3 regions of the Streptococcus cristatus AS 1.3089 genome follow, and region 1 is predicted to be linked to each of the others. Evidence: predicted binding sites of a transcription regulator. Region 1 holds the regulator's gene; each other region holds the start of a gene.

Evidence for each region. The regulator CtsR, encoded in region 1, represses protease genes until heat stress. The targets are predictions, from matches to a motif close to TTGGTCAAAAAAGGTCAAANA.
Region 2: I872_RS05645 (ATP-dependent Clp protease proteolytic subunit) is a predicted target of CtsR. The motif match lies at 2,413-2,433, and genes of this name have one in related genera.
Region 3: I872_RS07645 (ATP-dependent Clp protease ATP-binding subunit) is a predicted target of CtsR. The motif match lies at 4,366-4,386, and genes of this name have one in related genera.

The regions. Positions count from the first base shown of each region.
Region 1 is NC_021175.1:279,510-287,043, forward strand. Features, by position in the region: gene I872_RS01380 (ATP-dependent Clp protease ATP-binding subunit) at 1-834, shown strand, start outside; gene I872_RS01385 (AraC family transcriptional regulator) at 1,142-2,014, opposite strand; gene I872_RS01390 (VOC family protein) at 2,273-2,659, shown strand; gene I872_RS01395 (hypothetical protein) at 2,759-3,109, opposite strand; gene I872_RS01400 (CtsR family transcriptional regulator) at 3,398-3,856, shown strand; partial or broken gene I872_RS01410 (ATP-dependent Clp protease ATP-binding subunit) at 3,861-6,289, shown strand; gene I872_RS01415 (GNAT family N-acetyltransferase) at 6,305-6,745, shown strand; gene I872_RS01420 (hypothetical protein) at 6,831-7,313, shown strand; gene I872_RS01425 (DUF4430 domain-containing protein) at 7,297-7,534, shown strand, end outside.
Region 2 is NC_021175.1:1,127,762-1,135,295, reverse strand. Features, by position in the region: gene I872_RS05660 (Cof-type HAD-IIB family hydrolase) at 1-19, shown strand, start outside; gene ftsY (signal recognition particle-docking protein FtsY) at 23-1,531, shown strand; gene upp (uracil phosphoribosyltransferase) at 1,676-2,305, shown strand; gene I872_RS05645 (ATP-dependent Clp protease proteolytic subunit) at 2,477-3,067, shown strand; gene I872_RS05640 (DUF2129 domain-containing protein) at 3,155-3,424, shown strand; gene I872_RS05635 (ABC transporter substrate-binding protein) at 3,524-4,684, shown strand; gene I872_RS05630 (branched-chain amino acid ABC transporter permease) at 4,836-5,705, shown strand; gene I872_RS05625 (branched-chain amino acid ABC transporter permease) at 5,709-6,662, shown strand; gene I872_RS05620 (ABC transporter ATP-binding protein) at 6,662-7,426, shown strand; gene I872_RS05615 (ABC transporter ATP-binding protein) at 7,426-7,534, shown strand, end outside.
Region 3 is NC_021175.1:1,539,866-1,547,399, forward strand. Features, by position in the region: gene I872_RS07620 (MarR family winged helix-turn-helix transcriptional regulator) at 1-117, shown strand, start outside; gene I872_RS07625 (ABC-F family ATP-binding cassette domain-containing protein) at 239-1,780, opposite strand; gene I872_RS07630 (CBS domain-containing protein) at 2,036-2,692, opposite strand; gene I872_RS07635 (bifunctional methylenetetrahydrofolate dehydrogenase/methenyltetrahydrofolate cyclohydrolase) at 2,961-3,818, opposite strand; gene I872_RS07640 (DUF1797 family protein) at 3,956-4,186, opposite strand; gene I872_RS07645 (ATP-dependent Clp protease ATP-binding subunit) at 4,428-6,701, shown strand; gene I872_RS07650 (cation:proton antiporter) at 6,885-7,534, opposite strand, start outside.

The sequences.
Region 1 (7,534 bases):
GTGGCTAGAGCCATCCGCCGTAACCGTGCAGGCTTTGACGAAGGTAACCGTCCGATCGGCAGCTTCCTCTTCGTTGGTCCGACAGGGGTTGGTAAGACTGAGTTGGCTAAGCAACTGGCTCTGGATATGTTCGGTACCAAGGATGCTATCATCCGTCTGGACATGTCTGAGTACTCTGACCGCACCGCTGTTTCCAAGCTGATTGGTACGACTGCTGGTTATGTCGGCTATGATGACAACAACAACACTCTGACCGAGCGCGTGCGCCGCAATCCATACTCTATCATTCTCTTGGATGAGATTGAAAAGGCTGATCCACAAGTGATTACCCTTCTCCTTCAAGTTCTGGATGATGGACGTTTGACGGATGGTCAAGGGAATACAGTCAACTTCAAGAACACGGTTATCATTGCAACTTCTAATGCTGGCTTTGGCTATGAAGCAGGCTTGGAAGAGGATGCAGAAAAGCCTGAGCTGATGGATCGACTCAAACATTATTTCCGCCCAGAGTTCCTCAATCGTTTCAATGCAGTGATCGAGTTCTCTCATCTCAAGAAAGAAGATTTGATGGAAATTGTGAATCTCATGCTGGTTGAAGTAAATCAAACTTTGAGCAAGAAGGAAATTGATCTGGCTGTATCTGATGCAGCTAAGGAGTTCCTGCGTGATGCTGGTTATGACCAAGTCATGGGTGTTCGTCCACTCCGCCGTGTCATCGAGCAGCAAATTCGTGACAAGGTGACTGACTTCCACTTGGATAACCTAGATGCTAAGCACCTGACTGCAGATATGGAAGATGGAACTTTGGTGATCCGTGCAAAATCAGCAGAATAAGGATCGAGCAATCTCAAAATTTCGTAAAGCGAGGCTAGGACTTTTGTCCTAGCCTCTTAATTGTCTTTGGATTGTCGAGTAAGACGCAGTGGTTGAGTGGGCCCTACTCCGCTGATTTCATCGGCTTTTACAGCCCTACTCAACTGTGCGGAGGTGAGACGACGAAATCGAATTCTAACGAATTACCGATTTCTGTCCCACTCTCTTTTTTAGTCAATCCTGTCAAAGTCATTTCCTTGCCTCGCAGGAGCATTTTTGGTCTTGGTGTCCAGATAAAAAATCTCCAATCATCTGGCTGGAGATTGTCTTATTTTCTTCTATATTGACTTGGTGTCATTCGATAGTATTTTTTAAATTGCCGATTGAAATTAGAAAGGTTATTAAAACCAGACTGGCTTGAGATTTCTAGAACGGACAGAGTGGAGTGCTGGAGGAGCTCGGCAGCCCTGCGAAGGCGAAATTGAATCAGGTACTCAATGCAGGAAACGCCCAGATGCTTTTTGAAGAAATTCATGAAGTGCGTCGGACTGTAGCCGCAGATGCCAGACAGCTGATTAATAGAGAGTTCTTCCTGATAATGTTCATTGATATAGTCGATGATGGAGCGGATTTTCTCTTCCTTGCGGTAGCCCTCGGCAGACAGCTCCTTAGAAACGATATAGTCGTTCTCAAAGAGCAAGTAGAAGAGCTGGTTGAGCTGGGCTTTGAGCTGAAATTCATAGTATTTCTTTTGACAATAACCTGTTTCCATAGTAGCCAGCAGGCATTGACGAATTTCCTCATAGGCTTGATCAGTCGGCTTGATGACATGGACAAAGTCCAGTTGTCCGTTGTAGAGAGGTTGTAGGTAGTGGATACCAGCTTGATCCATGGCCGAATAGCCCATTAAGTCCAAATGAAAGTTAATGGCATCCATATAGTGGCGCTGCTGCTCAATCGGATGAATGGAGTGGAGGGCATTGGGACGAATCAGGACAATATCGCCTTTATTACTATTAAAATAATGATAGTCGATATGAAATTGGGCGCTTCCTTCGTGGACATAAATGATTTCAACATCTGTGTGCCAGTGGAAGAGGATGTCAGGTTGACCGTTTTCCGTAATGGTCCGCGTCAGGGAATAGGGGGTCCCTTGATTCTTATATTCAGTAGTTTTGTGCAACTGCCCCAAATCCATCATGGCAGCCTCCTTCGTAGAATACTATCATTTTTTAAGATAATGATAGTAGAAAATGTGTTTGCCAACTATTATAATATAACTAAAAAGAAAATGAAAGTGGGAAAACAAATTTCTGAAAGCTCGGTTTGGCACGGACCGAGAGTGCTGGGAAATTTTGAGTAAGTAGGTGAAAAAGAGAGATCAGTATTGTATTTATGCACTATAAGAAATATTCATTTGGGTAAGAAGAAGTCATTGTGACGAATGGAGGAAATATTTATGAAGATTGAGCATATAGGTCTTTATGTTCGAGATTTGGAAGCGGCTCGGCATTTTTTCGAAACATATTTTGCAGCCACAAGCAGTGTTTTCTATCATAATCAGAAAACAGGTTTTCAGTCTTATTTTTTGACCTTTGCTGAGGGGGCGCGCTTGGAGATTATGACACGGGCTGATGATTTAGCAGATGGCAGTCGGGAGTTGCTTTTTACAGGCTACCATCATCTAGCTTTCAGTTTAGGTAGTCCGGAAGCAGTTGATGAGCTGACGGCTCGCTTGGAGAAGGATGGCTATCTTGTTTTGAGTGGTCCTAGAGTGACGGGGGACGGCTATTATGAAAGCAATATCCAAGCTTTTGAAGGCAATCAGATTGAACTGACCGTTTAAACATTTTTAGCTATCACCAGTTCCTTATAAAATAAAAAAAGTGTGGAATCCATGGCTCTTTTGAGCTCATGTTGCTTCCACACTTTTTATTGTGCTGTTCTATCTAGCGGCCTTCTGTTCTTTATTTTTGTGAAGGATAAAGGAGTTTGAAAAACTCAGGCTCGCTAGTACAAAAAGAAGAAGGGTTGTTGCTGGATAGCTAAGGGAGATATGATTGGTTTTGATGATAAAGAGAAGGGCAAAGGCAAGAATGGCAAAGAAAATGCTGAGGCTCCAAGTCATACGGCGACTTAATAAATGCTGCTCAAAGAGCAGAGGAATGAGGAGACAGCCTAGAAGAAGGCTCGTTGGGAAAACGACATACTCGGCAGAAAAAATCGTCAAGATGCTCAGGGTGACAAAAAGGCAGCTAAGCACGTGATGGGTATAGTTGAGCCAATTTATTTTCATTGGAAAACCTCCTTTTGATGATGATTGTTTGGATACGGTTGATGGTGTAAAAACCACACTTTCACATCTTTATTATAAGTCTTTAAAAGCAAAAAGCAAGCGTTTACACTCTTTTTTATCCAGTCCATCAATCTTTTTCATTACTCTGAATTATCAGATATTTTCAAGCTTTCTGTTACTTCTTTTTCTTTCAAAAAATAGATTTTTTCGGTATAATAGTCAAAGATAGTCAATGTTAGAGAAGACTTGAATGCTTATTCTTAGATATAACAGATAGAAAGGTATATCATGGGCATCAAAAATACCTCGGATAGTATAGAAGAATATATCAAAAGAATTTTGGCGCAGGCAGGCATGGTCGAGCTGAAGCGCAGTGAGTTAGCTGATGTTTTTCAGGTAGTTCCGAGTCAGATCAATTATGTGATTAAGACACGCTTTACAGAGAGTCGGGGCTATATCGTGGAGAGCAAGCGCGGTGGCGGTGGCTATATCAGGATTGGTAAGATTGAATTTTCCGATCGGCACCAGATGCTGTCTGATTTGTTGACCAATGTTGGTGAGTCGCTCAGCCAGCCAATTTTTTCAGATATTTTGCAGCTGCTCTTTGATGAAAAAATTATCAGCCAGCGTGAAGGAGATTTGCTCCTAGCGAGTGCCAGCGATGCTGTCTTGGGGACAGATGCTCCGAGGATTCGAGCCAGAATGTTACGGAAAATTTTGCAGCAATTAGATAGAAAAGGAAATTAAGGATATGAATTATTCAAAAGCTTTAGTAGAAAGCTTGGAGGCGGCTCAGCTCTTAGCTGGTCATTTTGCTACAGATTATTTAGAATCGTGGCAGGTGCTGATGGCTCTGGCTAATAATCCCTACAGCGTGGCAGGCTCGGCTCTAAATGAATTCCCTATTGAAGTGGATAAACTAGAAGAAGCGGCCTTTGACATTACTGGAAAAGAGTACCGAAAAAGGGTGGTTTTGACTTATTGCCTTTCTCTCACCGTTTGGAGGAGCTCTTTGCTCAAGCAGGGCAGATTGCGGAAGCTGTCCATGCTAAAAGCTTAGGAACAGAGCACCTGCTCCTAGCTATGCTATTTGACCGTGGCACCTTGGCAGCTCGTGTGTTAGAAGCCGCAGGTTTTAGCTATGATGATAAGAGTATAGTCCCTCGATTTAGCGATTTGCGAAAGGCTTTAGAGCAGCGTGCTGGCTGGGGCAGAGAGGAAATCAAGTCGATTCGCTCGCTAAATAAAAACACGGCCTCTGCCAAACAAACCATGGCAAATATGATGGGCATGCCTCCTTCAACTAGCGGTGGTCTGGAAGACTATACTAGAGATTTGACAGAGCTGGCTCGGGCTGGTCGTCTGGAACCAGTCATCGGGCGGGATGAGGAAATTTCTCGGATGATTCAGATTCTTAGTCGCAAGACCAAGAATAATCCCGTTTTAGTCGGTGATGCGGGGGTCGGTAAAACGGCTTTGGCTCTGGGCTTGGCTCAGCGCGTGGCAGCTGGCCAGGTTCCGGCAGAACTTGCTAAGATGCGCGTCTTGGAATTAGACTTGATGAATGTTGTCGCTGGGACTCGTTTCCGCGGAGACTTTGAAGAGCGGATGAACAACATTATCAATGACATCGAAGAAGACGGCCATGTCATCCTCTTTATCGATGAGCTGCATACTATTATGGGCTCTGGTAGCGGGATTGACTCGACCTTGGATGCGGCCAATATCCTGAAACCTGCTCTGGCTCGTGGAACCTTGCGAACAGTTGGAGCTACGACGCAGGAAGAATATCAGAAACATATCGAAAAAGATGCAGCTCTGTCTCGGCGTTTTGCCAAGGTAACCATTGAAGAGCCTACTGTAGCCGACAGCATTGCTATTTTGCAGGGTTTGAGAAAGAGTTATGAGGATCACCACAAGGTGCAGATTAGTGATCAGGCTATTGAAACAGCGGTCAAGTATGCTCATCGCTATCTGACCAGCAAGCATTTGCCAGACTCTGCCATTGACCTTTTGGATGAGGCTAGTGCAACTGTGCAGAATAAAGGACCGCAGAATTATAAACAGTCGGATTTGACGCCTGTGGATCAGGCTTTGATGGCTGGAAAGCTGAAAAAAGTCAGCCAGTTACTAGCCAAAGAGCAGGAACCAGCTGTTTACAAGCTGAAGGTGGAAGAAGGAGATATCCTAGAGACTCTCAGTCGCTTGTCTGGTATTCCTGTGCAGAAATTAACTCAGACAGATGCCAAAAAATATCTCAATTTGGAAAAAGAACTGCACAAGCGAGTTATTGGACAGGATGCGGCAGTTTCGGCTGTCAGCCGAGCTATTCGTCGCAATCAGTCAGGTATCCGCACCGGCAAACGCCCAATAGGTTCCTTTATGTTCCTAGGGCCAACGGGTGTCGGAAAGACAGAGCTGGCTAAGGCCCTGGCAGAAGTTCTCTTTGATGATGAATCAGCCCTGATTCGCTTCGACATGAGTGAATATATGGAGAAATTCGCGGCGAGTCGTCTCAACGGGGCGCCTCCGGGCTATGTAGGCTATGAGGAAGGCGGCGAATTGACGGAAAAGGTGCGCAACCGACCTTATTCTGTCTTGCTCTTTGACGAGGTGGAAAAGGCTCACCCAGATATCTTCAATGTCCTCTTGCAGGTTTTAGATGATGGCCAGCTGACCGACAGCAAAGGGCGTAAAGTGGACTTCTCCAATACCATCATTATCATGACCAGCAATCTGGGGGCAACGGCCCTGCGGGATGATAAGACGGTTGGTTTTGGGGCGCGGGATATCCGCTTTGATCAGGCCAATATGGAAAAACGCATTCTGGAAGAATTGAAAAAGACCTACCGGCCTGAATTTATCAATCGGATTGATGAAAAGGTGGTCTTCCACAGTCTGTCTGCTGAGGATATGCAGGAAGTGGTCAAGATTATGGTGCAACCGTTGATTAGGAGTCTGGCAGAGCAAGGCATCGTGCTTAAATTCCAAGCTAGTGCCCTGAAACTACTGGCTCAGGAAGGCTATGATCCAGAAATGGGAGCACGTCCGCTGCGTCGCACTCTGCAGACGCAGGTGGAGGACAAGCTGTCTGAGTTGCTCCTGACTGGAGATTTAGCAGCTGGTCAAACGCTCAAGGTTGGCGTCAAAGGCGGTCAACTCAAATTTGAAATGACTTAGGAAAGGATGTTTGCAATGGAAATTCGTGTGATGGCAGAAAAGGATTATGCCTTTGTTTACCAGCTGTGGCTCTCTTGCAGTGGTGTAGGAATCAATAGTTTAGATAACTCTGAGGAAGGGATTGCCCGTTTTCTGAAGCGAAATCCTGAGACCTGTCTGGTTGCCTTGGAGAACAATAGCTTGATTGGTGCTATTCTGATTGGAACGGATGGCTACCGAGCTTACATTTATCATATCGCTGTTCATCCATATTTTCGTAGAAAAGGAGTGGGCAAGGCCCTGGTTGAACAGGCCTTGTCAGCAGTGAAAAAGCTTGGCATCCATAAAGTATCATTAGTCGGTTTTGAAAAAAATCAGCAGACCAACCTTTTTTGGGAGAAAATGGGATTTTCGGCCAGAAATGATCGCCTTTACCAAAATCAGGGACGGACGGAGATGATTCGACAGGATACGTAAGTAAGCTGATTTACTTACCATTCTTGCTAGGCTGATCAGAGTCGCGTTATAATACTAGAGAATATCGTTTAGAAAGGCAGTAGTTGTGTCTCTTCGTTACCTTACTCGAATCGCTCTTCTGGCGGCTGTCTGCGTCGTGCTTCGTTATACCTTTGCTGGCCTACCCAATATCAAGCCGATTACAGCGCTGTATTTTCTCTTGGTGGATTTTGAGGACTTGAAGGGCTCGCTTCTAATCATGTCTATCAGTATCTTTGTATCTTCTTTCCTCTTTGGAATGGGGCCTTGGGTCCTTTTCCAGATCTTGTCCTTTGCGGTGGTCATTTGCTTATGGTACCTGCTGTATCGGCGACTGGGCTTGTTTGGCCAGAGTATGTTGGCCTTGCTTTTAGCCTTTAGCTATGGTCTTGTGATTGATGGTATCACAGCCTTGATTTATCAAATGCCTTGGTGGACCTATGTGGTGGCAGGGGCAGGTTTCAATCTAGCTCATGCCTGTTCAACCATGCTCTTTTATCCTATCTTGTATTTTATTTTAAGGAGACTTTATCATGAAAAAAATCTTTAGCTTGCTTACGCTTACCTTTGCTCTCTTTTTGGTGGGCTGTAGTAATAACCAAACAACAACAGATACCAACTCTAGTTCAGCAGCTTCTTCTGTCAAAAAGGAATTGAACATCAGCATCAGTATTGCACCAGAGGGACAGGAGAAGAGCGAAAAGACAGTGGCTGTCGAAGAAGGCAAGACAGCGATGGATGCTTTGAAGAAAGCCTACAAGGTCGAAGAAA
Region 2 (7,534 bases), 850 kb from region 1:
TGTATTGAAGGAGAACTAAAGAATGGGATTATTTGACCGTCTTTTTGGACGTAAAAAAGAGGAACTTGAAGAAAAGCCCCAGTTAGAGGAGCAGGCAGAGGAGAGTTATCAGACTACAGAGACTGAAGTCCCATTTGAGGCAGAATCCCAGCCTCTTGCTGCTTCCAATGAAGAAACAGCGGAAACTCAGGAAGTAGAGTTTGTGTTAGAAGAGAAGATAGAGTCTACAGATTCAGCAATTTCTGAGCAGGAATTTGCCCCAACTACTCAACAAGCTGACTTATCTGAACCAGTGCTTGAAGACGAGGAAAGTCCTGAACAAGTTTTGGCTGAGGCAGAAGAGCAGTCTGAAACTTCAGCAAATCAAGCGTTGGAAAGTAGTAGCGAATCAGAAGCGGCGACTGAAAGCAGAGATTATTACCAAGAATTACAGGAACGTTTGGCTGCAGCGAGAGAGCAAATTAACTACGAATCAGAGCAAGAAGTATCTAGTGAGCAGGAAGCAAGCACTTCTTCAAAAGTAGACTCGACCGAGTATGGAGAAGAGGCAGAGGAAGAACTGACTCCCGCAGAAACATCTGAGAGTTCTACTGAATACCAAGAAGAGAGTGTTCAAGACAAGTATGACCGCAGTCTAAAAAAGACGCGGACTGGCTTTGGTGCTCGTCTCAATGCCTTCTTTGCTAATTTCCGCTCAGTTGACGAAGATTTCTTTGAAGACTTGGAAGAATTGCTGATTACCAGTGATGTCGGTGTGCAGGTAGCTTCCAATCTAACTGAGGACTTGCGCTATGAAGCACGCCTGGAAAATGCTAAGAAACCAGAAGCCTTGCGCCAACTAATCATTGAAAAATTGGTCGATATCTATGAGAAAGATGGCCGCTTTAATGAAAAAATCAATTTCCAAAACGGTTTGACTGTCATGCTCTTTGTCGGAGTAAATGGCGTAGGCAAGACGACCTCAATCGGTAAATTGGCCTATAAATACAAGCAAGAAGGTAAAAAAGTGATGCTGGTGGCAGCAGATACCTTCCGAGCTGGAGCAGTTGCCCAGCTGGCTGAGTGGGGTCGCCGAGTCGATGTGCCTGTTGTGACTGGTCCAGAAAAGAGCGATCCAGCCAGTGTCGTGTTTGACGGTTTAGAAAGGGCCAAGGCTGAAAATGTCGATATTCTCATGATTGATACAGCAGGTCGCTTGCAAAATAAGGACAATCTCATGGCAGAGCTGGAAAAAATCGGTCGCATTATCAAGCGGGTGGATCCAGCAGCGCCGCACGAAACCTTCCTAGCTTTGGATGCTTCCACTGGTCAAAATGCGCTGGTTCAGGCCAAAGAATTTTCAAAAATTACGCCTGTGACAGGTATTGTCCTGACTAAGATTGACGGAACTGCGCGCGGTGGTGTTGTGCTTGCCATTCGTCAGGAACTGGATATTCCAGTGAAGCTGATTGGTTTTGGCGAGAAAATTGACGATATCGGCGAGTTTAACTCTGAGAACTTTATGAGAGGTCTCCTAGAAGGTTTGGTGTAATAGTCTATCAATAAAGCCTAAATTGAAATCAAACTCTTCTATCAAAAAGTAATCAAAATAGATGAAAAGGTTTGCTTGTTGCAAGCCTTTTTTCTTCTTTTTTGATATAATAAGAAGAATAAAATGAAAGAAGGAAATCCAATCATGGGAAAACTTGAAGTTATTGCTCATCCACTAATTCAGCATAAATTGTCTATCTTGCGTCGTACAGATACCTCTACTAAAGCTTTTCGTGAATTGGTAGATGAAATCGCAATGCTGATGGGATACGAAGTTTTGCGCGATTTACCACTTGAAGATGTAGAAATTGAAACACCAATTACGAAAACAGTTCAAAAGCAGATTGCAGGGAAAAAATTGGCGATTGTCCCAATCTTGCGGGCTGGTATCGGTATGGTAGATGGTCTCCTGAGCTTGGTTCCTGCTGCTAAAGTCGGCCACATTGGAATGTACCGTGACGAAGAAACCTTGAAGCCAGTTGAATATTTGGTAAAATTGCCAGAAGACATTGACCAACGTCAAATCTTTGTTGTCGATCCAATGTTGGCTACGGGTGGATCTGCTATTTTGGCTGTAGATTCTCTGAAGAAACGTGGCGCAAGCAACATCACCTTTGTCTGCTTAGTGTCTGCTCCAGAAGGTGTTAAAGCCTTGCAGGATGCTCATCCTGATGTAGATATTTTCACTGCTGCCCTTGATGATCATCTTAATGAGCACGGCTACATCGTTCCAGGTCTCGGAGATGCTGGTGACCGCCTCTTTGGTACAAAATAATAGCTAGAAGTTACAAAAAGGAAAGTTCTGCCAAACCGGTGGATTTGTGCTTTCTAAACCAAAGATAATCTCAGCGCTGCTTTCTGTCATCCGACAGAGAAAGCAAATATTTGACCTTTTTTGACCAAAAAGATATAATAATGAATAGATCGAATGAAGGAGAAAATATTCATGATTCCTGTAGTTATTGAACAAACCAGCCGTGGTGAGCGTTCTTATGACATTTACTCACGCCTTTTAAAAGACCGTATTATCATGCTGACAGGTCCTGTTGAGGACAATATGGCTAATTCTGTTATTGCGCAATTGCTTTTCCTAGATGCACAAGACAGCACCAAGGACATCTATCTTTATGTTAATACTCCGGGTGGCTCTGTGTCAGCGGGATTGGCGATTGTAGATACTATGAACTTCATTAAGTCTGATGTGCAGACGATTGTCATGGGAATGGCAGCTAGCATGGGAACTATCATTGCTTCTAGCGGTGCTAAGGGCAAACGATTCATGCTTCCAAACGCAGAGTATATGATCCACCAGCCAATGGGTGGTACTGGTGGCGGTACTCAGCAAACAGATATGGCCATTGCAGCAGAGCATTTGCTCAAGACTCGTAAGACCTTGGAGCAAATTCTTGCTGATAATTCTGGTAAATCGGTTGAGCAAATTCACGCAGATGCCGAACGTGATTACTGGATGAGTGCTCAAGAAACCTTGGAATATGGTTTCATCGATGAAATCATGGCTAATAATAATCTTAGCTAGTTTTCATTTATAACTAGGAAAAAATGCCCCATTTGTGGGCTTTTTTTGATATAATCAATAGAGTACAAATGACCAGAGAGGATTGTCATGTTTAAAAAAGAGGAACGAATGGGTTTCATCATTCATCTATACTATAATCGCGATGCAAAGAAGCTGGCTCATGTTGGAGATATTATTTATCATTCTAAGAAACACCGTTATTTGCAGCTTTATGTGGCAAAAGATCAGGCGGATTCTCTGAAGGAGAGCCTGTCAAAAGAGTCCTATATCAAAAAAATCCAGACTTGCGAGATCCAAAATCTGGATACGAATTTTGTTGGAAGTTTATTTAGAAACCAAGAAAACGCTATTATTTAAAAAAATGGCTTCTTTGGGTTGACAATTGTCAGATAATTCGGTATATTCTTACTATATCATTTGCAAACATAGCAAAAAACAAAATAGAGGAGATTATTCATGAAGAAAAAATTTGCACTTTCGCTTGTAGCTTTTGCTAGTGCTGCGCTTCTAGCAGCCTGTGGAGAGGTTTCGACAAACAACTCATCCGCTACTGGAACAGAAATCGGTAAAACACTTAAGTTCGGTTTCAACTTTGAAGAAACTGGTGCTGTAGCAGCTTACGGTACTGCAGAACAACACGGTGCTCAGCTTGCTGTTGATGAAATCAATGCAGCTGGCGGTGTAGACGGTAAGAAGATCGAAGTCACTGATAAAGACAATAAATCAGAAACAGCAGAAGCAGCTACTATTTCTACAAGCTTGGCGACTCAAGATAAGGTGAATACAATCATCGGTCCTGCGACTTCAGGTGGGGTTGCGGCTGCAATTGCCAATGCTGGTAAAGCTGGTGTGCCTTTGGTAACGCCAAGTGCTACACAGGATGATTTGACAAAAAACCAAGACTATCTGTATCGTGCAACCTTTACTGATAGTTACCAAGGTAAAGTCATCTCTAAATATGTAACAGAAAACTTGAAAGCTAAGAAAGTTGTACTCTATTATGACAACTCAAGCGACTACGCTAAAGGAATGGCTGAAGCCTTCAAGAAAGAATACAAGGGTGAAATCGTTACGACAGAAACATTCGCTTCTGGTGACTCAGATTTCCAAGCAGCTTTGACAAAGATCAAGAGCAAAGAATTTGATTCACTGGTTGTACTAGGTTACTACACAGAAGCTGGTAAATTGGTGAACCAAGCGCGTGGTTTGGGAATTAACCAAACAATCGTTGGACCTGATGGATTTAGCGATGCCAAATTCGTTGAGCAAGCAACTCCAGCAGCAGCAACTAATGTTTATTATGTATCTGGTTTCTCAACTTCAGGTGACATGACAGATAAAGCGAAGAAATTCGTTGAAGCTTACAAAGCTAAGTACAATGAAGAACCTTCTATGTTTGCAGCCCTTTCATATGACGCAGTTTATATGGCAGCAGAAGCATCTAAGGGTGCAAAAACATCTGTAGAAATTAAAGATAACCTTGCTAAGTTAAAAGACTTTGAAGGAGTTACTGGATCTATTACCATTGATAAAGATCACAACCCTGTGAAGACAGCCTTGATGATTGGTTTGAAAGATGGTAAAGTAGATACTGTTGAGACAGTTAAACCTGAATAAAGGGTCTGAGGCTGGGGACAAACCCAGTCTTTGACTTGTTTCTTACTTGCTTATGATGTTTGAGTAGAGACGGCAAGACAAGGCTTCGTCTGAGATTGTTGTTTCTGCTCTTATTTTATATTAGAAAGAGTGGTGTGGAATGCTCGAACAAATTCTTCAGCAGCTAGCCAATGGATTGATTTTGGGGAGTGTCTATGCGCTTCTGGCCTTGGGTTATACCATGGTTTACGGAATTATCAAATTGATTAATTTCGCGCATGGAGACATTTATATGATCGGTGCTTTCATGGGATATTACCTGATTAACACCCTTCACCTGAATTTCTTCGTGGCCCTTATTTTATCTATGGTTGGTACAGCAATCCTTGGTGTAGTGATTGAATTCTTAGCCTATCGTCCGCTGCGCAATTCGACACGGATTGCAGCCTTAATTACGGCGATTGGGGTTTCTTTCCTTTTGGAATACGGGATGGTCTTCTTTGTAGGTGCCAATACTCGTTCTTTCCCTCAGGTGATTGAAACGGTGCGTTATACGATTGGACCAGTTTCGATTTCCAATATCCAACTAATGATTTTGGGAATTTCTATTTTACTCATGGTTGGATTGCAGTTTATCGTGCAAAAAACCAAAATGGGGAAAGCCATGCGGGCTGTTTCCGTGGATAGCGATGCAGCCCAGCTCATGGGAATCAATGTCAATCGTACGATCAGCTTTACTTTTGCTTTGGGTTCAGCCTTGGCAGGAGCAGCAGGGGTGCTGATTGCCCTTTACTACAACTCGCTTGAGCCACTGATGGGAATGACCCCAGGGATCAAGTCCTTCGTTGCCGCAGTTTTGGGCGGAATCGGTATCATCCCAGGGGCAGCTTTGGGTGGATTTGTAATCGGTCTCTTGGAAACTTTTGCAACAGCAGTTGGATTATCAGATTTCCGAGATGCGATTGTGTATGCAATTTTGATTATCATTCTATTGGTTCGTCCTGCTGGTATTCTAGGTAAAAATGTGAAAGAGAAGGTGTAATGTATGAAAAATAATTTAAAAGTAAATGCGTTATGGCTTGCTCTGATCCTTTTTGGTTACCTATTACTGACAGTGCTTGCTAGCACAGGTATTCTCAATCCTTTTTATCTGCAAATCTTTGAGCAGATTGGGATTAATATTATTTTGGCTGTTGGCCTTAATCTCATTGTTGGTTTCTCTGGGCAATTCTCACTGGGACATGCTGGCTTTATGGCCATTGGTGCCTATGCAGTAGCCATTATGGGTTCTAAATCCCCAACCTACGGTTCTTTCTTTATTGCTATGTTGGTCGGCGCTGTTCTTGCAGGTGCGGTGGCCCTGCTTGTTGGTATTCCTACCCTTCGCTTAAAGGGAGACTATTTGGCGATTGCGACCTTGGGTGTTTCTGAAATTATCCGGATTTTGATTGTCAATGGTGGCGAATTGACCAATGGTGCGGCAGGGATCCTGTCTATTCCACCATTTACATCTTGGCAGCTGGTTTATGCCTTTGTTGTGATTACGACTATTTTGACCCTCAACTTCCTCCGCAGTCCTATTGGACGCAGCACCTTGTCTGTTCGTGAGGATGAGATTGCGGCAGAGTCTGTCGGTGTCAATACAACAAAAATTAAAGTCATTGCTTTTGTTTTTGGAGCTATTACAGCTTCTATTGCAGGCTCTTTGCAGGCCGGATTTGTCGGTTCAGTAGTGCCAAAAGACTACTCCTTCATCAATACGATTAACGTTTTGATTATCGTCGTTTTTGGTGGTCTTGGATCAATGACTGGAGCAATTGTAGCGGCAGTGGTACTGGGTATCCTCAATATGCTTTTACAAGATATCTCAAGCGTTCGGATGATCGTTTATTCACTTGCCTTAATTTTGGTTATGATTTTCCGCCCAGGCGGCTTGCTTGGTACTTGGGAATTTAGCTTGGCTAAGCTCTTTAAAAAGAATAAGGAGGTCAAAGAATAATGGCACTTCTTGATGTAAAAAAATTAACCAAAAATTTTGGAGGACTAACAGCTGTTAGTGACGTAACTCTGGAGTTAAACGAAGGGGAACTGGTCGGTCTTATCGGGCCTAACGGTGCTGGAAAGACAACTCTTTTCAACCTTTTGACGGGTGTTTATGAGCCGAGTGAGGGAACGGTCACTTTGGATGGGCACTTGCTGAATGGCAAGCAACCTTACAAAATTGCGACTCTGGGGCTCAGCCGGACATTCCAAAATATCCGTCTTTTTAAAGATTTGACAGTCTTGGATAATGTGTTGATTGCTTTTGGTAATCACCATAAACCTCATGTGTTGGCTTCTTTCTTCCGCCTTCCAGCATTTTATAAAAATGAAGAAGAATTGAAAGCGAAAGCTTTGGAATTGCTGGCCATCTTTGACTTGGATAAGGAAGCAGAAACCTTGGCTAAAAATTTGGCCTACGGTCAGCAACGTCGTCTGGAGATTGTCCGAGCGCTTGCCACAGAGCCTAAGATTCTCTTCTTGGATGAGCCAGCTGCTGGGATGAATCCACAGGAAACAGCTGAGCTGACTGCCCTAATCCGTCGGATTAAAAATGAATTTAACATTACCATCATGCTGATTGAGCATGATATGAGTCTGGTTATGGAAGTAACTGAGCGCATCTACGTACTAGAGTATGGTCGCTTGATTGCCCACGGCACACCAGATGAGATTAAGAATGACAAACGCGTTATTGAAGCTTATCTAGGAGGTGAAGCCTAATGTCGATGCTCAAAGTTGAAAATCTATCCGTCCACTACGGCATGATTCAGGCTGTCCGTGATGTCAGCTTTGAAGTCAACGAAGGAGAAGTCGTCTCCCTTATCGGAG
Region 3 (7,534 bases), 880 kb from region 1:
ATTGGCTATGAGGACAGATATATTCAGGCTAGTCTGCATCAACTGACTTCATCTGAACTCTTTCAGTTGGATCATATCTTACAGAAAATCCAAAACTCCCGACAAGAAGAAGTATAACACAATACAGTTGCATTTGCAACTATCTAACATTTAAAACTAAAGCTATTAAAAACGGCTGCTTGCAAGTGACTAAGTGAATCCTCCTCGTCTCTGCAAGCAAAACCGCCTTAATAGCTTTTTAAGTTAGTTGATTGAAATCCCAGATTTGATCCATCCATCCTTCATAAAAATCAGGCTCGTGGCAGACCATAAGGATGCTGCCCTTGTATTCTTTCAGAGCGCGCTTGAGCTCCTCTTTGGCATCTACATCCAAGTGGTTAGTCGGCTCGTCCAGAACCAGAACATTATTTTCTCGGTTCATGAGGAGACAAAGTCGGACCTTGGCCTGCTCGCCACCTGAAAGAACTTGGATCTGGCTCTCGATATGCTTGGAAGTCAAGCCACATCTGGCCAGAGCAGCTCGAACTTCAGCCTGATTCAGGGCCGGAAAGGCATTCCAGACTGCTTCCAGCGGTGTCTGACGATTGCCGCCTTCCACTTCCTGCTCGAAATAACCCAGCTCCAGATAATCCCCTCGCTCAACTTCCCCAGCGATTGGTGGGATAATCCCCAAAAGACTCTTCAAAAGAGTTGTTTTTCCAATCCCATTTGCCCCGATGATCGCCACTTTCTGATTGCGCTCAAAGGTCAGATTAAGAGGCTGGGTCAGTGGACGGTCATACCCAATCTGCAAATCCTTGGCTTGGAAGATAAAACGGCCAGGTGTACGGGCAGGCTTGAAATCAAAGGAAGGCTTTGGTCTCTCACTTTGCAGCTCAATAATGTCCATCTTATCCAGCTTTTTCTGGCGAGACATGGCCATATTACGGGTCGCTACCCGAGCTTTGTTGCGGGCTACAAAGTCCTTGAGATCCGCTATTTCCTTCTGTTGGCGCTCATAGGCTGCTTCCAGCTGAGATTTTTTCATCTCATAGACCTCTAAGAACTGATAATAATCACCAGAATAGCGGGTCAACTGCTGATTTTCTACATGGTAAACAATATTGATTACATCGTTCAAGAAAGGAATATCGTGGGAAATCAGAACAAAAGCATTTTCATAGTTTTGTAGATAACGCTTGAGCCAGTCAATATGCTCCGCATCCAGATAGTTGGTCGGCTCGTCCAAAAGCAGGATATCTGGCTTTTCCAGAAGAAGCTTAGCCAAGAGAACCTTGGTCCGCTGTCCACCAGATAGCTCTGTCACATCGCTTTCCATACCGTAGTCCATGACACCTAGAGCACGCGCGACTTCGTCGATTTTAGCATCTAGCGTATAAAAATCCCGACTTTCCAAGCGGTCCTGCAGCTCACCCACTTCTTCCATCAGGGCATCGACATCCGCTCCGTCCTCAGCCATGCTCATATAGATTTCATTGATGCGGGCCTCGGTCTTGAAAAGTTCGTCAAAGGCCGTGCGCAAGACATCTCGGACAGACTGACCTTGCTCCAGCACAGCATGCTGGTCCAAATAGCCAGCCGTCACATACTTGGACCACTCGACCTTACCTTCGTCTGGCAGCATTTTACCCGTCACAATGCTCATAAAGGTCGACTTTCCCTCGCCATTGGCACCGACCAGGCCGATATGCTCTCCTTTGAGCAGGCGGAAGGATACATCCTCAAAAATAGCCCGGTCTCCGAAACCGTGGCTGAGATTTTTTACTTCTAAGATACTCATTTTTTCTCCTCTATCATTGATTGCAGTCCTTTTGATTATATCATCTTAGGAAGCCAATTGGCAAGAAAATAAAGAGGCTGGGACAAAAGTCCTAGCCTCTCAATTGTCTTTGGATTGTCGAGCAAGACGCAGTGGTTGAGTGAGCTCTACTAGGCTGATTTCATCAGCTTTTACAGCCCTACTCAACTGTGCGGAGGTGGGACGACGAAATCGAATTCTAACGAATTACCGATTTCTGTCTCACTCTCTTTTACTCTATAAAACTTTTGCACTGGTACGGCTAATCTCTTCTACTTTTATACCGTGTGCTTCAAACTTAGTCTTCAAGGCAGCCAAGTCAATATCTCCGTCAATTTGTACCTCAATGACAACTTTGCCATCCTTCCGAGGAATGTTGACCGTATTTGAAATATTGAGATTTTCTTCGACGAGCAAGGTGATAATCTGAGCCAGCACACCGACCTCATCTTCTGTGACAAAGCGCATGCGGACACCCTCTTCGCCGTAGCCAGAAACTTCCAGAAAGGCCTTGAAGATGTCGCGGTCTGTAATGACGCCATAGACCTGCTCATTGTCCACAACTGGTAAAATTCCAATTTTATTTTTCAGCATCAAATAGGTCGCATCTTCCAAGCTGGCATATTTAGAAACAGTCACCACATCGTGGATCATAACATCTTTTACCTTGGTTTTATTCAGAAGGTAGTTCATTTCGTAAATAGATAAGCTCGTCGCCTTTGATGGACTTGCTTCCGCAATCGTTCCTTCTGTCACAAGACCTACCAGCTTATCATTTTCAATCACGGGCAGGCGATGCAGTTTTTGGTCACGCATAATATCTGCCGCATGCGCAATCGTTGTGTCTGGACTAATGTATACAACCTTACGCGTCATAAAATCTTTTACTGCCATGTGAAGCCTCCTCTAGTTTTTTATTCTAATCTTATTATACTGTATTTTCTAAATGATTTCACGGTTTTCTCTTATGTTTTCAAAATTTAGAAAAATCACTCAATCCACTTGCAAAAACAAGTCCAATCTGCCTATGAAAAAACGAGGCGGGAAAGCTTGACCCAGCCTCGCTTTATCGTATCTCTCTAGTTTCTTGCCTAAGAGCCTCTAGCCATAAAATTGCCAAAAATGAGTGAAGGAAGAAATTCGTCAGATAAATGCTACTTCCCTACTCTTTCTCCAAACTTCTGACAAAGGCTTGATAGGTCTGCTCCATCAGCATGGTAATGGTCATCGGTCCGACTCCCTTTGGAACTGGAGTAATGAGACTAGCCACTTCAGCCACTTCGTCAAACTTAACATCGCCAATCAGCTTGCCATTTTCATCCCGGTTCATGCCGACATCAATCACGACAGCTCCCTCCTTGACAAAGTCCTTGGTTACAAAGTGCCCACGTCCAATAGCCACCACCAAAATATCTGCTTTCTTGGCAATTTTAGCTAAATGATGGGTCCTTGAATGCGTCAACGTAACAGTCGCATTTTTAGACAACAGAAGCTGAGCCATGGGTTTACCGACAATATTACTACGACCAATCACCACCGCATTCTTGCCTTCCAAGTCCACCTTATATTCGCGGAACATTTCCATGATTCCTGCTGGTGTAGAAGGGATCATCAAAGGATGTCCTGACCAAAGCCGCCCCATATTAGTCGGATGAAAGCCATCTACATCCTTCTCTGGATCAATGGCTAATAAAACCGCTTCGTCATCAATGTGAGCTGGCAAAGGAAGCTGAACTAAGATGCCATGCCAAGCCGAATCCTGATTATATTTAGCAATCAAGGCCAACAATTCTTCCTGACTCGTTGACTCAGGCAAGCGCACAACTTCACTGCGGAAGCCTGCAGCTAGAGCGGACCGTTCTTTATTTCTCACATAAACCTGACTGGCTGGATTGTCTCCTACCAAAATCACCACTAAACCAGGTTCTTGCCCTGTCTCTTCTTTTAGTTTTGCTGTTTTTTCTGCAAGTTTTGCTTGGAGTTTCTCCGCTAAAGCCTTTCCGTCAATAATGTTTGCCATGCTTTTCTCATTTCTTTTTCATATAATTATCCATTATATCAGAAATCCTCCTGTCCCACTTATACATTTTTCTTATATAATGTTATAGGATGAAAGACTGGGGTGACAAGCAAAACAAAAAAGCAGAAACCTGCTTTTTAGTATAATAATTCATAAATTTCCATGGCAATCAAATCAATACTATCGAAAGTATAAGTCTCACGCGCTGCCACATCACGCAGAGTAAACACTGAACCATTTTCTTCGTCGTAGCTGTAAGCCACTTCGGCAACAACCACTCCTTCACGTTCAAAATTACGTTTTAAATTTCCACCATCTTTGGCCATAGCTTCCAAACGATTGATGATTCTAACTAAATGTGATTCCATTTTATTTCTCCTATTTACTTGCTTCTTTCCTATTTTACCACAAAAAGAAACTGAAATACCAGTAAAAGACGATTTTTTTCTCATTTTCGCTCTATAATTTCTCAAAGAATCAATCTCAGGGAGGATTTTGTAGTAAATTCTTGCATTGTGTAAGAATACTGATATAATGAAACTATAATACTTTGACTATTTTTGACCATTTAAAAATAGGTGGATTCACGGCCAAAGAAAGAGGTAGAATATGCTTTGTCAAAATTGTAAAATCAATGAATCAACCATTCATCTCTATACAAATGTAAATGGAAATAAGCAGCAGATTGACCTTTGTCAAAACTGCTATCAAATCATGAAAACAGACCCTAACAATAGTCTTTTTCGAGGACTCGCTCAGGCTAACAACCAAGGAATTGACCCTATTGATGATTTCTTTAACAGCCTTGGTAATTTCCAACAACCGCAAGAACCAAATCCAAATATCCCACCAACTCAATCTGGAGGAGGCTACGGTGGCGGTGGCTATGGTGGCAATTCCAACCGTGGATCTGGTCCGCGCCAACAGGCTCCGCAAAAGCCGAAAGGTCTCCTAGAAGAGTTTGGTATCAATGTGACTGAGATTGCTCGTAAAGGAGAGATTGATCCTGTCATCGGTCGGGACGAAGAGATTACCCGTGTCATCGAAATCCTCAACCGCCGTACCAAGAACAATCCTGTCCTTATCGGAGAGCCTGGTGTCGGAAAAACAGCCGTGGTCGAAGGTCTAGCCCAGAAGATTGTGGATGGGGATGTGCCTCATAAACTCCAAGGCAAGGAAGTTATCCGTCTCGACGTAGTCAGCTTGGTACAGGGGACTGGTATTCGTGGCCAATTTGAAGAGCGGATGCAGAAGCTCATGGATGAAATTCGCTCTCGTGAAGACATCATCCTCTTTATCGATGAAATCCATGAAATTGTCGGAGCGGGCTCAGCTGGCGATGGCAATATGGACGCTGGAAACATTCTTAAACCAGCTCTGGCTCGTGGCGAACTCCAAATGGTCGGAGCAACTACTCTCAATGAATACCGTATCATTGAGAAAGATGCAGCCCTCGAACGTCGTATGCAGCCAGTTAAGGTGGACGAGCCGACTGTTGAAGAAACCATTACCATTCTCAAGGGTATTCAAAAGAAATACGAAGACTACCATCACGTCAAGTACACAGATGCGGCTATTGAAGCAGCTGCCCTTCTCTCCAACCGCTACATCCAAGACCGCTTCCTGCCAGACAAGGCTATCGATCTCTTGGACGAAGCAGGCTCTAAGATGAATCTGACCCTCAATTTTGTTGATCCTAAGGTCATTGACCAACGTCTGATTGAGGCCGAAAATCTCAAGGCTCAAGCAACCCGTGACGAAGACTTTGAAAAAGCAGCTTACTTCCGCGACCAGATTGCCAAATACAAGGAACTCCAAAAAACGAGCGTGCTGGATAACGATATTCCCATTATCAGCGAGAAAACAATTGAGCACATCGTGGAGCAAAAGACCAATATCCCAGTTGGCGATCTCAAAGAAAAGGAACAGTCTCAACTGGTCAATCTCGCCAGCGACTTAAAAGCCCACGTCATCGGCCAAGATGATGCCGTGGATAAGATTGCCAAAGCCATCCGCCGCAATCGGGTCGGACTAGGAAGTCCTAATCGTCCAATCGGAAGTTTCCTCTTTGTCGGCCCAACTGGTGTCGGTAAGACTGAACTATCTAAGCAACTAGCCATTGAGCTCTTTGGCTCGGCTGACAGCATGATTCGTTTTGACATGAGTGAATACATGGAAAAGCATAGCGTGGCCAAGCTGGTTGGTGCGCCTCCAGGCTACGTCGGCTATGAAGAGGCTGGCCAGTTGACTGAGCGCGTCCGCCGCAATCCATACTCGCTCATTCTACTGGATGAGGTAGAAAAGGCCCATCCTGATGTTATGCACATGTTCCTGCAGGTTTTGGATGATGGCCGCCTAACCGATGGTCAAGGTCGGACTGTCAGCTTCAAGGACACCATTATCATTATGACATCCAATGCCGGAACGGGCAAAGCTGAAGCCAGCGTTGGCTTTGGGGCAGCTCGTGAAGGCCGCACCAATTCCGTCTTGGGTGAATTGGGCAACTTCTTCAGCCCTGAGTTCATGAACCGCTTCGACGGCATCATCGAGTTTAAGCCACTCAGCAAGGACAACCTCATGCAAATCGTCAACCTCATGCTGGACGATGTCAACCAGCGCTTGGCAACCAACGACATTCATCTGGATGTCACAGAGAGAGTCAAAGAAAAGCTGGTCGATTTAGGCTACGATCCCAAAATGGGGGCTCGCCCACTGCGCCGCACCATCCAGGATCATATCGAAGATGCTATTACTGACTTCTATCTGGAAAATCCAAGCGAAAAAGATCTCAAAGCTATCATGACCAGCAATGGCAAAATTCTCATCAAGTCAGCCAAAAAATCAGAGACAGAAAAAACCAAGCTCGATGAAAGCAAAAGCTAACTGACTTTGGCTTTGCATCTCGATAAACTTTAAAAGATAAAATAAGAAGAGAACGGCTGCTTTGTCCGCTCTCTTCTTGTTTTATTTTATTTTTTAGAAGACGCTTCACCAGCAAATATAGAAAACAAGCTAGCCAAGTATTCCTTATCATCTCCTGTGGAGCTCACTGGATAGACTTAGCTTTTAGTGTCCTCTAGCGTAATTAACCATGTCGTAGGGCAAGGTATTAGCTCTTTCTTTCAATGAGTAATTTTCTAAATTATTGACATTTTGGCGCAGGCGTTTGGCATAGCTGCTTGAGATTAATTTATTTTTCTCGTATTCGAAGATGATTTTTCTCTCCAGATAGTAGCCCCACATCATTTCTGAGATGTTGTTAGGCTTGATACGCGTAATAACCCGCTCGATGAAGGCACCGCTGCCGATGATCTCCGTTTCCCTTAGTCGAGATTCCTGCAAGAATGTAATCAGCGAGGGCTTATAGATCCCTTTTAGGTGTTCCAAACTTTCGATAATGACTTCGGTATTGGACAGGTAAAGCTCTGCTATATCCTCCATGTCCTCGGCAGTCAAACGCTTAGCTCCCCCTTGCCTCCAAGAGCGCCATCTGGCACCAAGAGTGACGATTTCATGGAGCAACATGCGCAATACACGCAGCGTAACAAGAAACATATAGGTAAAGCTAGAAGCCAGATTGCGATTGATTCCCTGCTCGATATTTTGCAGGTAACGCTGATAGATGTGATAGCTGCGATCGCTGATTTTTCCTTCCTCAAAAGCTTGCTCCAGACCATCATTTTCGATACTCAAAATCAATAATTTCAGAGCTGCCA